One region of the Cohnella sp. GCM10020058 genome, then DNA from elsewhere that is predicted to be linked to it. Evidence: a T-box and tRNA genes for the amino acid it is inferred to sense, from the RefSeq annotation. Region 1 holds a T-box; the other regions hold tRNA genes.
What was found. A T-box is a leader RNA that pairs with one kind of tRNA and senses whether it is charged. The one in region 1 lies ahead of leuS (leucine--tRNA ligase), so its partner is inferred to be a tRNA-Leu.
Positions count from the first base shown of each region.

Region 2: it encodes a tRNA-Leu, which carries the amino acid that the T-box ahead of leuS (leucine--tRNA ligase) is inferred to sense. The anticodon was not compared.
Region 3: it encodes a tRNA-Leu, which carries the amino acid that the T-box ahead of leuS (leucine--tRNA ligase) is inferred to sense. The anticodon was not compared.

Region 1 covers NZ_JBHUJV010000019.1:121,678-126,617, forward strand. The annotation lists gene ACFSR7_RS31235 (MMPL family transporter) at 1-1,543, opposite strand, end outside; gene ACFSR7_RS31240 (TetR/AcrR family transcriptional regulator) at 1,657-2,262, shown strand; T-box leader at 2,296-2,541, shown strand; gene leuS (leucine--tRNA ligase) at 2,614-4,940, shown strand, end outside.
Region 2 covers NZ_JBHUJV010000007.1:50,377-55,316, reverse strand. The annotation lists gene ACFSR7_RS10510 (YkvI family membrane protein) at 1-223, opposite strand, end outside; gene ACFSR7_RS10505 (hypothetical protein) at 340-948, opposite strand; gene ACFSR7_RS10500 (xanthine phosphoribosyltransferase) at 1,171-1,743, shown strand; gene ACFSR7_RS10495 (hypothetical protein) at 1,853-2,179, shown strand; gene ACFSR7_RS10490 (hypothetical protein) at 2,618-2,890, shown strand; tRNA gene ACFSR7_RS10485 (tRNA-Leu) at 3,019-3,106, shown strand; gene ACFSR7_RS10480 (hypothetical protein) at 3,148-3,426, opposite strand; gene ACFSR7_RS10475 (sensor histidine kinase) at 3,463-3,744, shown strand; gene ACFSR7_RS10470 (spore germination protein) at 3,956-4,940, shown strand, end outside.
Region 3 covers NZ_JBHUJV010000007.1:44,811-49,750, reverse strand. The annotation lists gene ACFSR7_RS10465 (Ger(x)C family spore germination protein) at 1-1,096, shown strand, start outside; gene ACFSR7_RS10460 (hypothetical protein) at 1,118-1,342, shown strand; gene ACFSR7_RS10455 (GerAB/ArcD/ProY family transporter) at 1,380-2,480, shown strand; tRNA gene ACFSR7_RS10450 (tRNA-Leu) at 2,580-2,667, shown strand; gene ACFSR7_RS10445 (DUF6171 family protein) at 2,853-3,128, shown strand; gene ACFSR7_RS10440 (alpha-N-arabinofuranosidase) at 3,247-4,734, opposite strand; gene ACFSR7_RS10435 (helix-turn-helix transcriptional regulator) at 4,872-4,940, shown strand, end outside.

The sequences.
Region 1 (4,940 bases):
TGCCCAGTGCCTCCAGCGAATAAGGATTGAGGGCGAGCTCGACGTCATACGCTACGATTTGTTTATTCTGCTGCCCCTCTACCGGCTCGGATACGCGGCTGACATAGGGCAATCCGGACAGTTTTTCCGCCAGGCCCGTTTCCCGGCCGCCGGTATCGACGATAACTTTGACGGGCGCTAGCTCGCCTTCGGAAAATTGGGAGCCGATAAGCGCGTAACCTTCTCTAGACTCCATCGTGGAGGGGAACGATGATAAGATGTCATAGGTAAATTTGATCTGACTGGATACGCCCGCAAGCAGGGCGAGGCAAACGACCGAGACGAGAGCGATCAAGCCTGGGCGTTTCACGACGAGCGTACCCGTGCGATAGCGGGGGGCTGCCTCGGGTGCAGGCTTCTGCTTGCCTCGCTTCGCGGCGCGTTCCTCGCGCATTTGCTGCGTGCGCGGCACGAACGGCCAGAAGGAGGCGCGCCCGATGACGGCGAGCAGCGCCGGCACGAGCGTCAGGCTGGCGATGCTCATGATAAAAATCGCAATGCTGAACGGCGCGGCGAACCGGCGGAACGCGCCGTATTCGGCCAGGAGCAGCGTGAGGAGCGCGATCACGACGGTAATGCCGCTCATCGCGACGGCGCCGGATGCGTCCGTCAGCGCGGCACGAAGCGCCTTCCCTTTATCGGGCTCATGCTTGAGCAGTTGCCTGAAACGCGAGATGAGGAACAGGCAGTAGTCCGTTCCGGCGCCGAACAGAAGCACCGTCATAATCGAGATGCCCTGCGAGTCGACGACAATCCAGCCCTCGCGGGCCATCCAGCCGAGAATCGGACTGATGACGCCGTAGGCAAAGCCGACGCCCACGAGCGGGATGAAGGCAAGGATCGGCGACCGGTAAATAAGCAGCAGCAAAATGAGTACGAGCAGTACGGTTCCCATGAGCAGCGCGAAGTCGGCATTCTCGAATAGTCCCGTGGCATCGATCTGGATGCCGACCGGTCCGGTAACCCGTGCGCTGAGGGCGCCCGCCTTGCCCGGGTCCGCTTCGAACGGATCGCTGCCGGCCAGGGCGGCCGTTTGTTTTTTCAGGGCCGCAATGCCTTCCTTTAACTGATCCGTACCCGCGTTTTTGTCGAAAAACACAGGGGTTACGAGCGTGCTGCCATCTTCGGACAGCTGGGCTTTGAGCGCCTCCGCTGGCATTTGGTGCAGCGGGGGAACCGAGGTCTGATACGGAAGCGGCGTGCCGGTCCATTGTCCCGCAAGCTTGCGGACATTTTCCAGATCGCCGTCCTCCAGTCCGCCTTCTCTGTGCCACACAATTAATGCAGGTACGTCTGCGCCGCTTGCAAATTCCCGTTCTGCGACAGCCGCCGCCTGTACGGACGGCCTGCCGTCTGTCAGATTCGGCGCATTGTTGGTCTCGTGCTTGCCGACCTGCGGCAGCAAAACGCTCAACAGGGCAGCCGCGACGATCCATACCGCGAGCGTCACCCATCGGCCGACGGGGCCGGTTATTCCTTTGCCGTGAACGCGTACTTCCTTCACTTGAGCTCCCCCTCGCGATTCGATTGCGATATAATGAGTTATAATGTTACCGTCAATAATTATATATACCGGAAGGTTAATATTGCAACATGTTTGAGGGGAAGGCGCATCAAGTGAAACAAAAACAAACAGGACGGGCCCCGGGGCGGCCCAAAGGGAATACGGACAGCCGGGCCGTTCTGCTCGGCGCTGCTTCGGCTCTTTTTATGGAATTCGGATACGAGCCGGTGTCTTTGAATCAGATCGCGGAGCGCGCGGGCGTAACGAAGGCTTCGATTTATTATTATTTCAGCGGCAAATCGGAGCTGTTCGCCGCGTCCGTGACCGAGATGATGGGGCGAATCGGCTTATTCACGCGCCGGATTCTCGAGCAGGAAGGGACGCTTAGAGAGCGGCTGTACAAGGTTGCGGCAGCGAAGATGGCGGACACGCATGTCGAGTTCGAGTCGATGATGCGCGAAGCGATCGCATCGCTCAGCGAGGAACAGCGGCGCGAGATCCGCGAAGCGGAACACCGCATACACGAAGTGCTGGCCGAATGTTTTGCCGAGGCGGCCGCCCGCGGGGAGATGCGTGGCGGAGAGGATCCGCTGCTGCTGGCGCACGCTTTTTCGTCGCTGCTGATGGTCGGAAGCCGCGATTACGGCGGAGATGCGCGCGAGGACCTGCCCGAGCGGATCGTCGATCTTTTCTGGCAAGGCGCGGGACCGCGCGCTTGACACGGATTGACGGCAACCGCTATAATCGAGGCAATAAAGGCTGTGAAAAGGAAAAGTAATCGTGCAGCGTCAACCCAGAGAACCGGCGGAAGGTGCGAGCCGGCTGACGTGAGCGACGAACTCGCCTTGGAGCCCCGCGCGCAATCCATGTCAGGCTTTTTGCCTCGGCAGGCAAGCGCGGCGAGTCCCTCCGCGTTAAGGAGGAAGAGTGGACGGCATGCCCAGGCAGGGCTGGCGTCAACTAGGGTGGTACCGCGAGTTTAACCTCTCGTCCCTAGCGTGATTTCGCTGGGGCGGGAGGTTTTTTGATTTTTTAAACGAGCAGTCAGACGGAAGGGGCAGTCATGAACCATGGTACAAGACAACAATCAACCCGGCTACAAGCCGCAGACGCTGGAGCCCAAGTGGCAGCGCTACTGGGATGAGAATAAGACGTTCCGCACGACGGAGGACCCGGGCAAGGAAAAGTTTTACGCGCTCGACATGTTCCCGTATCCATCCGGTGCCGGGTTGCACGTCGGCCATCCCGAAGGCTACACGGCGACCGATATCGCCAGCCGCTACAAGCGCATGCGCGGGTACAACGTGCTCCATCCGATGGGCTGGGACGCGTTCGGCTTGCCGGCGGAGCAATATGCGCTTCAGACGGGACGCCATCCGCGCGAGATTACGGTAGAGAATATCGACAACTTCCGCCGGCAGATCAAGTCGCTTGGCTTCTCCTACGATTGGGACCGCGAGTTCAGTACGACCGATCCCGATTATTACAAGTGGACCCAGTGGATCTTTATCCAGCTGTATAAGAAGGGACTTGCCTACGTGGCCGAGGTGCCTGTCAACTGGTGTCCGGCGCTCGGTACGGTGCTCGCGAACGAAGAGGTTATCAACGGGCTGAGCGAACGTGGCAATCATCCGGTCATCCGCAAGCCGATGCGCCAGTGGATGCTGAAGATTACCGAATACGCCGAGCGGCTGCTCGAAGATCTCGAGGAGCTCGACTGGTCGGAGAGCATCAAGGACATGCAGCGCAACTGGATCGGCAAGTCGACGGGCGCCGAGGTGACCTTTGCGATCGACGGCCATGCGGACGCTTCCCTCACGGTGTTCACGACGCGTCCGGATACGCTGTTCGGCGCGACGTATTGCGTGCTGGCGCCGGAGCACGAGCTTGTGTCGGTCATCGCTTCCGCAGCGCAGAAGGCAGACGTCGAGACTTATGTCGATCAGGCCGCCCGCAAGAGCGATCTCGAACGGACCGATCTGGCGAAGGACAAGACGGGTGTGTTCACAGGCGCGTATGCCGTCAATCCTGTGAACGGCGAGCTCGTGCCGATCTGGATCGCCGATTACGTGCTCGGCGGTTACGGTACGGGCGCCATCATGGCAGTGCCGGGTCATGACGAACGGGACTGGGAATTCGCTAAAAAATTCGGCCTGCCGATTGTCGAGGTCGTCGGCGGCGGCAACGTCGAGGAAGCGGCGCATACGGGAGAAGGGGAGCATGTCAATTCGGGCTTCCTGAACGGCTTGTCCACGCCGGACGCGATCGTGAAGAGCATCGCCTGGCTGGAGGAGCAGGGCAAAGGCCGCGGCAAGGTCACCTACAGGCTGCGCGATTGGCTGTTCAGCCGCCAGCGCTATTGGGGCGAACCGATCCCGGTGCTGCACTTCGAAGACGGCAGCATGGAGACGGTGCCGGAGGAAGAGCTTCCGCTGCTGCTGCCGGATGTCGACGCGATCACGCCTTCGGGCACCGGCGAGTCGCCGCTCGCTACTGTCGAGGAGTGGGTGAACGTGACGCTGCCGGACGGCCGCAAGGCGCGCCGGGAGACCAACACGATGCCGCAGTGGGCGGGCAGCTGCTGGTACTACCTGCGGTTTATCGACCCTAAAAACGCAGACGCGATCTGCGATCCGGCCAAGCAGCAGGAATGGCTGCCGGTCGATCTTTACATCGGCGGCGCCGAGCATGCCGTGCTTCACTTGCTCTACGCGCGCTTCTGGCACAAGGTGCTGTACGATCTGGGCGTGGTAGCGACGAAGGAGCCGTTCCACAAGCTCGTCAACCAAGGCATGATCCTCGGCACGAACAATGAAAAAATGTCCAAGTCGCGGGGCAACGTCATCAATCCCGACGACATCGTCGGCGAGTTCGGAGCGGATACGCTGCGCGTGTACGAAATGTTCATGGGGCCGCTCGAAGCGACGAAGCCGTGGAATACGAACGGCGTCGAAGGCATGTATCGCTTCCTTGGCCGCGTATGGCGCTTGTTCGTCGGGGAAAACGGAGAGCTGAGCGAAAAGATTAAGGACACTGCAGGCGAAGAGGCGTTCCGCAGAACCTGGCATCGTTCGATCAAGAAAATTACCGAGGACTACGAGGGATTGCGCTTCAACACGGCGATCAGCCAGCTGATGATTTTCGTCAACGAGGCCTACAAGGTCGAGGAGCTGCCGAAGCAGGCGATGGAGCACTTCGTGCAGATGCTGTCGCCGATCGCGCCGCATATCGCCGAGGAACTCTGGGAGAAGCTCGGCTACGCGGAGAGCGTGACCTATGCGGCTTGGCCGTCTTACGACGCCGCGCTGACGGTCGACGCCGAAGTTGAGATCGCCGTGCAAGTCAACGGCAAGATCGTGGACCGCGTCTTTGTCGCGGCCGATCTCGAGGGAGAGGC
Region 2 (4,940 bases), on a different contig from region 1:
GGTTCAAGTCTTCGTACGATCTGGCGCGCATGGCGGCCGCCATCAGCATCATCTTGGCGCCGAGCCAGACGAACAGCGCGGTGGATACGAGAATCATCGGACCGGCCCAGTTGCCGAACCGCGTAAAAAATTGCAGCACTTCGCGTCCGGTAGCGAACCCGGCTCCGACGACCGTGCCGATAAAAGTGAATGCAACCTGCAGGCTTAAGCCCCATCGCCTCATCTTCGGCGGACCTCCCCCGACTCGTCCATGATTGTCCTCTCTCAGTCTATGAGCGTGCCGGACGCGCCATGACAAGCCTGGGGGAAGGGGTTAGAGGCCTAGCGGTTAGACAAGTGTTAGACAAGCGCCGAGCCGATCAGCTTGATCGTGACGACTTCGTCCGCGACAGGATCGAGGTCCAGGCGCAAAATGCCGCCGTCGACGTCGGCAGTCATAGACGACGATGATGGGGTCGCCTTCAGGGACAAGCTCCGTGCGGCGTCTTCGGTCGAGCTGCCGACTTCGACGTTCGGCAGGCCGGAGGGAACGGCGGCCGACGTAATTTCTACATATACGACATGCTCGGACGCATCGAATCCTACCGTTAATCCGTCATATTCCCGGAGCTCGACCGTGCGTCCCGCATCGGGCAGCGTATAGCTGTCGCCTGCCGGGCCGCCGATCTCGTTTTCGGCGTCCGTCAGCGTCATGCCGAGCGAGATGCCGCCGAGCCTGGGCTCCGGCTGGCGTACTTCCCGGGGCGTGCCGGATGGATCGCCGCCAAGCGCATGAATCGTTACTTCGGGAGTCGGGCTTGAGGATGCGATCGACGGTTCGGCAGAGGGGAGCGAAGTTGCCGCCGACGGAACGTCTTGCTCGCTGCCGCATGCGACGGACAGCAGCACGACGCCAGCCGCCAGCACGCCGAGAAGAAGGTGGCGCGCTTTGCGTGGGCTGTTGTACATTCGAACACCGCCTTACATTCTTTTCTATATTTAGTTTGACCCGCTTGAAGTAGATAAAGTTGCTCTATGCATTACATTTGAGTAGTTCCGCATAGGTCTTGTGTCGCGGGCGGAATTCGGTGGAGGTACATAGGCCCATAAATATTTGCTCTCCGGCCGGTGTTGCGTGAACGCGATGGGATATGGTATTTTATTCGGAAAAGAGTGGACGGGGAGAATGTCATGGATATATTGAAACGAAGGATTTTAGAGGAAGCGACCGTCGTGAGCGCAGGCGTCCTGAAGCTCGACTCGCTGCTCAATCACGGCGTCGATCCGGGCCTGACGATGGAGCTCGGCAAGGAATTCGCGCGCCGCTTCGAGGGTCGGGACATCACGAAGGTCGTAACGATCGAATCGTCAGGCATTCCGGTCGCGTTCGCTACGGCGCTCGTAATGAACCTGCCGCTCGTATTCGCCCGCCGCAAGAAAACGCTGCTTAACGAGCCGGATGCTTACTGCGAGCGCGTGCCTTCTTTTACCAAGGGCATCGTCACCGACTTGCTCGTATCGCGGCACCTGCTTAAGGCCGAGGACCGGGTGCTGTTCATCGACGATATCATCGCCAACGGAGACGCTGCAAGAGGTTTGCTCAAGATTCTTGAACAAGCGGGCAGCTCGGTGGCAGGCATCGGAATCGTGCTGGAGAAGTCGTTTCAGGCAGGCGGCAGGACGCTGCGGGAGCTGGGCTACCAGGTCGAATCGCTCGTCAAGATCTCTTCTTTGGAAGGTAACGCCATAACGTTCGAGGACTAGTCCCTATTCTTTGTAAGATAATCCCAAGCCCAACCTTAAAGAGAGGTCTTTCCGTCGGGCTGCCATTTGTTCTATAATAAGGCTAAGTGCAGAGGGAGGCGAGCAGCAAATGGGAGACATGAACGTGTCGCAGCAGTTTTTCGTCGACAAGCTGGAGCAAGCCAAGATCCATTTCGAGCGCGCGCTCGACTGCAAGCATACGGAGTTCGACGACCTGTATCCTTATATGATCGAACATCCGCAATTTTTCTGGTACAAGCGATACGTCGCTTGGTCGGAGCTTCTCACGATCGTGAAGCTGTGCGACGAGCTGGAGATCACCTGGACGGAGCAGTTCACGGAGCGTCAGGCCGAGTACGTACGAGGCCGCGTCATGTCGAGCAAGGTGCTCGACTACTGGTACGAGACCAACGAATCGCGCGAGCATGTCGGCTAAGCAGCTGCAGCGTTGAATAGCGGGAGGACCCGGACGAGACGGCCGTCTCATTCGGGTCCTGTTTTTTTAAAGATCCGGATGTATAATTTGGGCGAATCTGAGCTTTTCGGATATTCCGCAAGCCCAAAAAACTGCATTTGTGCATGTATTTTGCAGCGACTCGTGCCACTTGATGAAATACCTGCAAATGTGCAGGTGAACACAATATGCAAGTTCAAATCAGGCTAATGAAGAAGAATTACCTGCACAATTGCATCTATTTGGACAAATAGGTCGAAATCTGCCCCAAAAAATGCAGATTTGCAGGAATTAAGGCATTGCGGCGAAAAAGCGAAGCTGCAGCGAGGCGTCGGCCTGTCGGAATGGCTGTCGGACGAGTCATCGATAAGCTTTAAACGCGACGCCAGTTTTTTCAAGCCTATGAACAAGGAGGCCGCCATGGCAATCAGCGACGAACAACTGGATCAATACCGGGTCGAGGGAATCAAGGTCCGCGTCGTACGGGACATTTTGCAGATCAACGACGTACGCGGCATCGTCGTGGCGTGGGACGACGATTACGTGCTGATCCGCAGGCCGAACCGCCGTGTCGTGAAGCTGCGGCGGAGCTATGCAATCGGTCCCGCATCGGAGCCCAGACAGGCGCCGGCGCTTGATGGAGCGCCCTTTGATCTTGAGGATATCGGCGAACCGGATGATACAAATGACTGAAAATTAGAACTTTATGGACATGCTTGACTTCGTTTCCCGGCCCGTGCTATTATGAGTCTCGTGATTGCGGAACATAAGGCGCGGCGTCACTAAAGGACAAGCGTACATCGTTCCCGGCAAGATCATTTGCGGTCGTGGCGGAATTGGCAGACGCGCTGGATTCAGGTTCCAGTGGGCTAACCCCCCGTGGAGGTTCGAGTCCTCTCGACCGCACCACCTTAATTATGAACAAGCTCTTGAATCGTCCTTGAGACAATTCAGGAGCTTTTTTGCGTGATTGGGATTTGCAGCGTGTTGCTCATGATCTTTGCCGACGAAATAAGGACCGCCTGCGACAGCCAGACTGATCGGCGGCTGACAATTTTTAATATGCCTTTGGTGAAGATCAGCTCGGTTTCCTCGCGCGTGGCGCTGGCGTAGCCGGACAGATTCACCGTGCACGGCACGCCTGAGGGTGTCGTCAGCAGGATGGCCGCGCTTCCTTCCACGTGGGGGTAGCCTTCGGCTTTATAGCTTAATGCGGCGCGCGCGCTCACGATCCGACTGTCGGTCCTTAGAACGGGACGGTCCGACTGAAGGCGTCCGTGGACGATCGTCAGGCATGCGTGACGGTAGGGGACGATGGACCGGGCATCGAAACCCGGCATTTGTCGTTGATTTTTCATCGGCGTACCCGGTTGGAACAATCGGCGTACACGGACGGGCAAGGCATCGGACTTTCAATCGCCAAAGAAATCGTGGATCGTGACGGAGGGACGGTCTGGGCGGAGAGCGAGCCCGGCGAAGGCTGCCGGGTTTGTTTTACGATTCCCGTAGTGAAGCGGGAAGCGACACGCAAAGGCGATGCGTCATGAGCGACGTTTCCATGCGACTTCGCAATGTCTTGACCAGGGCCGGATACGATACGTCCTCGCGGCTGCCGGAGGAAGCTCGAAGCTTTTTTTTCGAGCGTTCCGGTCTTTTTTTTGCTCAATCGATTCGATCGATCTGCGCGCGGAAGCATTCGGTAATAGTTGGCAGCCATATGGGAAACGCTAAGCCGGATGAAGACGGGAGGCCTCGTACATGTCCGATTCTACTTCCCCTTCGATCCATGCCTTATCGGAGACGGATCGACCGATCGCCGCTGACCTGAAGACAAATAGAGCAATACTGGACGGCGTGCTTCTCCACTGTGCCGATGCCGTATTCCATCCTTTTTCGGCGGGCGAAAACAGGGAGGCGCTTTTGATATATTTGTGCGGACTGTCGGACAAGGCGCAGCTGGAGAAGATGGCGATGGCGCCGCTCATGCGTTTATCGCCTGAAGAAAGCGGAGGCTTGTCCAAGATTGCCCGCAAGCTGCCGATTGCGGATTCTTACGTCGCGACAACGATACGCGAGTTGATCGAAGGCCTTTTTGTGGGCATGCCGTGTCTGCTTGTGAATGGCGAGCCGGGCGGACTTATTCTTAATATGGCCGATTGGGAGAAGCGCGGAATTGAAGAGCCGATGGCCGAGTCGGTCGTTCGCGGTCCGAGGGAGGGGTTCGGAGAATCCCTCGACACCAATATGTCGCTGATGCGTCGCAGGCTGAGGACGCCCAGCTTCAAAATGAAGACGATGACGATAGGCCGGATGACGCGTACAAGAGTGGTCGTCTGCTATATCGAGACCGTAGCCAAGCCATCGCTCGTTCAAGAAGTGATGCGCCGTTTGTCGCGCATCGATATCGACGGCGTCCTGGAGAGCGCGACCATCGAAGAGATGATTCAGGACAAGACCTTCTCTCCTTTCCCCCAGCTGCTCTCGACGGAACGGCCGGATGTCGGAGCTGCTTCGTTGATGGAGGGGAAGGTTATGCTGATGGTCGAAGGCACGCCTTTTGCGTTGATCGCCCCGACGTCGCTGTTCGCGCTGCTGCAGTCACCGGAGGACTATTATCAGCGCTTCATGCTCGGGACGGTCATTCGGTGGCTCCGTTACCTGTTTTTTTTGCTGGCGCTTCTGTTTCCCTCGCTGTACGTCGCGATTTTGACATACCACCAGGAAATGGTGCCGACGACGCTGC
Region 3 (4,940 bases), on a different contig from region 1:
GATCAACGATATGGCGCTCGTCATGGCGACGGGTCTCGACGAGGAGGAGGACGGGGGACTTCGGCTGTCCGTGCAAATTTTCGTGCCGAAAAAAGCGGGCGGCGGCCAAAGCTTCGGAGAACAGAGCTCGGGAGGCGGAGGCGCCTCGCAGACGATCGTGAAGGAAGCGACGGGAATATCGGTCGCGGATGCCGCATCCCGCTTGCAAACGACTTTGTCCAGAAGGCTGTCGTGGGAGCATAACGAAGTGTTTATCTTCGGCGAGGCCCGGGCGGCGCGCGGCGTCGAGGAGGATATGGATTATTTGCTTCGTTCCCGTCAGACAAGGGAGCGCGCCAACCTGTTCGTGAGCGAAGGCAAAGCAGTCGAGACCCTGCGGCTGATGCCGAACCTCGAGCGGGACGCCGCCGAGACGCTGCGGGAGATGACGAACTTGAAGGTCGGACTAGGCGTCTCGCTGTTCGAGCTGCTGCATATGATGCGAAGTACTGGAAAGGCGGCCGTGCTGCCTTACATTCAGAAGCTGCCCGATGAGCCCGGCGAAAAACCGAACAATACCGTGTCCTATATTACGGGAAGCACCGTGTTTAAAAACGGCAGATCCGTAGGCAAACTGAATATGCGGCTCACGCGCGGCCTGCTCTGGCTTCGCAACGATACGAAGGAAGCGATCGTCACGTTCAAGCCTCAAGGCATGCCGGGCAGCGTATCCTTGCGTATCGTCAGCTCGCGATCCGTGCTTGTCCCGCGCATTAGCGGAGGCCGGTGGAGCGTTCGCGTGAGGGTCAAGAACGATGCCGTGCTCCTGCAAAATACGACCGGAGGAACGGTCGTTAACGAGGCCTGGATACAAAAAGTGGAGCGGGCTGCCTCGCAGAGCATAAGGTCGCGTATCGAAGAAGCGACAGAAGCGGGCCAGCGGCAATACAATGCGGATATTTTCGGCGTCGGCGACCTGTTCCGCAAGCATTATCCGAAGCAATGGAAACAGGCACGAAACGACTGGGACAGCAGATTTAAGGAGATCCGTATCGAGGTGGACGTCCATACGCAGATCAAGCGTCCGGGGATGTCGGACACGTCGGTTCCCTATTGAACGGAAGGAGTCCTCACGCTCATGAAATGGATTATGCTAGCGGGCTCGGTGGCGTTGGCTGCGGCCATGTTCTGGGCGGATGCCAAGGATCTGAAGCGCAACAAGCACGACAAGTGGGCTTACGCAAGCGTACTGGCGGGCGGCGTCGCGTTGTGCGGGCTGCTGCTGCTCGCGCCGGACGTTCCCGGACCAACCGCTTGGATACGTCCTTGGTTCGAGCCGCTCGGGAAGTGGCTGGCTCCCTGATCGGGAGCGCGCAAACGCTATAGGGAGGCGAAAACGCATGGCGGGCAAAGAAAGCATATCGCCGGCGCAAATGGGCGCGCTGCTTTATATGTCCGTCATCGGCACCGCCTTTTTGGTCATGCCGTCCGCTGCGACGGTCATGGCCGGCAGCGATATGTGGATGACGCCTGTATTTGCCGCGATCGGCGGCTTCATACCGGTGTGGGCAGCCATCCGGCTCCATCGGCTATATCCCGGCAAGCATCTGTTTGGCGCCATGGAGGAGGCGCTGGGCCGCATAGCCGGAAGAACGGCAGGCATTGTCTTTTTACTGTTCCATCTGCATATATGCGGAGCTACGTTACGCGACTATTCCGAGTTTATCGCAGGCAATTTTTTTCAGCAGACGCCGCTCGTCGTTCTAATGGCTTCGATGCTGATCGTCTGCGCGATGGCGCTCAAGGCCGGAATCGAGACGCTCGCCCGCTGCGCGCAAATCTTTTTGCCCGTCGTGCTCGCACTGCTCCTGATCAATGTCATCCTGTTGATCCCCGATATGAACGGCTCGGAAATACTGCCGGTGCTCGGCAATGGTCCGCTGCCAGTGGCAAAGGGGATTGTCGTCGTTCAGGGCTGGTTTTGCCAGTTCGTCATGATTTCGTTCCTACTGCCATTCGTTAAAAGCGAGAAGGCGGCCCGGACAGGCTATTGGAGCGTAGCGGCAGCCTCGGCGACGATGGTGCTCATCAATCTGACGGTGCTGTTTCTGTTCGGCATCGACGCCGCGCAGTTTTATTACCCGTTCCTTATGGCTTCCCGGTACATCCGTGTAGCGGACTTTATCGAGCATGTCGAAGCGATGGTTATGGCCAGCTGGGTGCTCGGCACGTTCGTGCGAATCTCCTTGTTCTACTATACGGCGGCGGTAGGAATGGCGCATTGTACCGGTGTCAAAGACGACAAACTGTTCGTCTATCCTGTCGGCTTTCTGCTGGTCGCGTCCGCCTTTTGGGTCGCCCCGAGCATGCAAGCGTTGCTGTCCTTTATTTCGACCTGGGGCAACATTTACATTATGACCGGTTACATCGCTTTTCCCGCTTGCCTGGCCTTGGTCGGCATGGTCCGCCGCGCATCGGCGAAGGAGAGGGCGAACTCGTAATCGAAAAAATTAAATTAAGGCTTTACATTCGCGTACGTTCCCTATATAATCTAATTTATCGTCTTGAGAAACAAAAGCTTTTGATCGGGACGCACATATGCGGTCGTGGCGGAATTGGCAGACGCGCTGGATTCAGGTTCCAGTGGGCTAACCCCCCGTGGAGGTTCGAGTCCTCTCGACCGCACCACCTTTATAAGAACAAGCTCGTATGTTCGCCCTTCGGCGGCATGCGAGCTTTTTTGCATGCCATAGTGCCAAAGCAGCATCGGTCAGTTTTTTGAGCAGCATGTTGAATGGAGCTAAGGCTTCTGAAGGACTATCATAAAGGGGCGATACATATGCACCGATAAGGGAAAGGCGTGAGGCCTCGGCATGAGCGCAAAAACGTCACAGGGCTGCAAGAGCTGCACTTCGAGCGTGCAGATAACGGATGATCAGATCGATCGCCTGTTGTCCAAGATCAAATCGAACGACCGGGTTGACGACGACAAGTATAAAAACAGGCTGGAAGCGTGCGCGAGCTGCGACAGTCTTGCCTACGGCACGACTTGCATGCATTGCGGCTGCCTAGTACGGCTGCGTGCAAGTCTCAAGGAGGGGCGCTGCCCGCATCCTGAATCAGCCGTACGTCAGCGATGGATCGTGTAGATGAGGGGGAAATGAATAGAGCTCCATGCGCATGGCGAGTGCATGGAGCTTTTTATGCGGGTTTACGAAGGAACTGCGAACGATTGAAGTGCGAGTTACGTACGAGCTGCGGGCCTTTTTACGAGCGCGGCTTGAAGCGCAGCGTCGCGACCGAAGCAGCCGCCATCGGGACCAGGTAGTATTGGCCGTCCCGCTCGATACCTTCCAGCGGCTTTGCTTCGACAAGATCCGGCGCATCGAACGTATTGTGGGCATTTATGCCGTCGCCGCTTAATACGAAACCTTCCATCTCGAAGTCTCCTTCGGATCCGCGCAGCTCGAGCCGGAGCTCGGCCGCGTCTGCGGGATGCAGGTTGAAAAGGCTTACGTGTATGACGCCGTCCTTCCGCGAAGCCGTCGCGCCGACATGCGGCAGCGGCTGACCGTCTCCCGAGCCGTAGCTGCCGAATTCGCCATGCAAGGCGAGCGCCTCGGCATCCTGATGGACGGCATACATTTTCAGCACATGATAGGTCGGCGTACGCAGTATCCGGTCTCCTTCGGTGAGCACGACGGCTTGCAATACGTTGACGAGCTGCGCGATGTTCGCCATCTGGACGCGGTGAGCATGCTTGTGGAAAATATGCAAATGCGCGGCTGCGACAAGCGCGTCACGCATCGTGTTTTGTTGATAAAGGAAGCCGGGATTCGTCCCTGGCTCGACGTCGAACCAAGTGCCCCATTCGTCGACGATCATGCCGACGCGGCGCTCGGGATCGTACCGGTCCATGACCGTGCCGTGGCGGGTGAGCAGCTCGTCCATATGAAGCGCCTTGCGCATCGTGAGCTCCCAGTCGGCTTCGTCGAAGTCCGTCGCCGAGCCCTTGGACTCCCAGGTGCCCGGCACCGTGTAGTAGTGCAGACTCAGCCCGTCCATCTGCCCGGCCGCCTTCTGCATCAGCACATCCGTCCACCGGTAATCGTCCGAGTTCGCCCCGCCGGCGATCTTGTACAGCTTGTTGTCCCCGTACTGTCTGCAGTAGGTCTGGAACTGCCTGTACAGATCGGCATAGTATTCGGGCAGCATGTGCCCGCCGCATCCCCAGTTTTCATTGCCCACGCCGAAGTATTTGAGCTTCCAAGGCTTCTCGCGGCCGTTCTGCCTGCGGAGATTGGCAAGCGGCGACTCGCCGTCGAAGGTCATATATTCCAGCCATTCGGACATCTCTTGAACGTTGCCGCTGCCTACGTTGCCGCAAATATAAGGCTCCGCGCCGATCAGCTCGCACAGCCGGAAAAATTCGTGCGTGCCGAAGTGGTTGTTTTCGACAACGCCGCCCCAATGCGTATTGATCATGCGCTTGCGGGTCTCGCGGGGACCGATGCCGTCTCTCCAATGATACTCGTCGGCAAAGCAGCCGCCCGGCCAGCGCAGCACTGGAACTTTGAGCTCCCGAAGCGCTTCCAATACGTCGTTGCGGATGCCGTCCGTATTGGGAATCGGCGATTCCGATCCGACCCACAACCCTTCGTAGATGCACCGCCCGAGGTGCTCCGAAAAGTGACCGTAAATATTTTTGTTAATCGTCCCTGTCGTCCAGTCCGTATGCACGATGGCCTTCAGCATGCGACTACCCCTTCCGAATTGCATCATTAAGATTGCTTGAACGCGGTTTCAGCTTTCATTATAGAAGCTTGAGAAGAGGCAAACCATCGATTATAATATCCAAAAAACTAACCGATCGTGCTTTAGGAGGGGAGCTCATGCTTGAGCTGCTTAGCTGTGGATATCACTACGTCCACCCGGACGGACTCACGATCGACAGGCCGAGA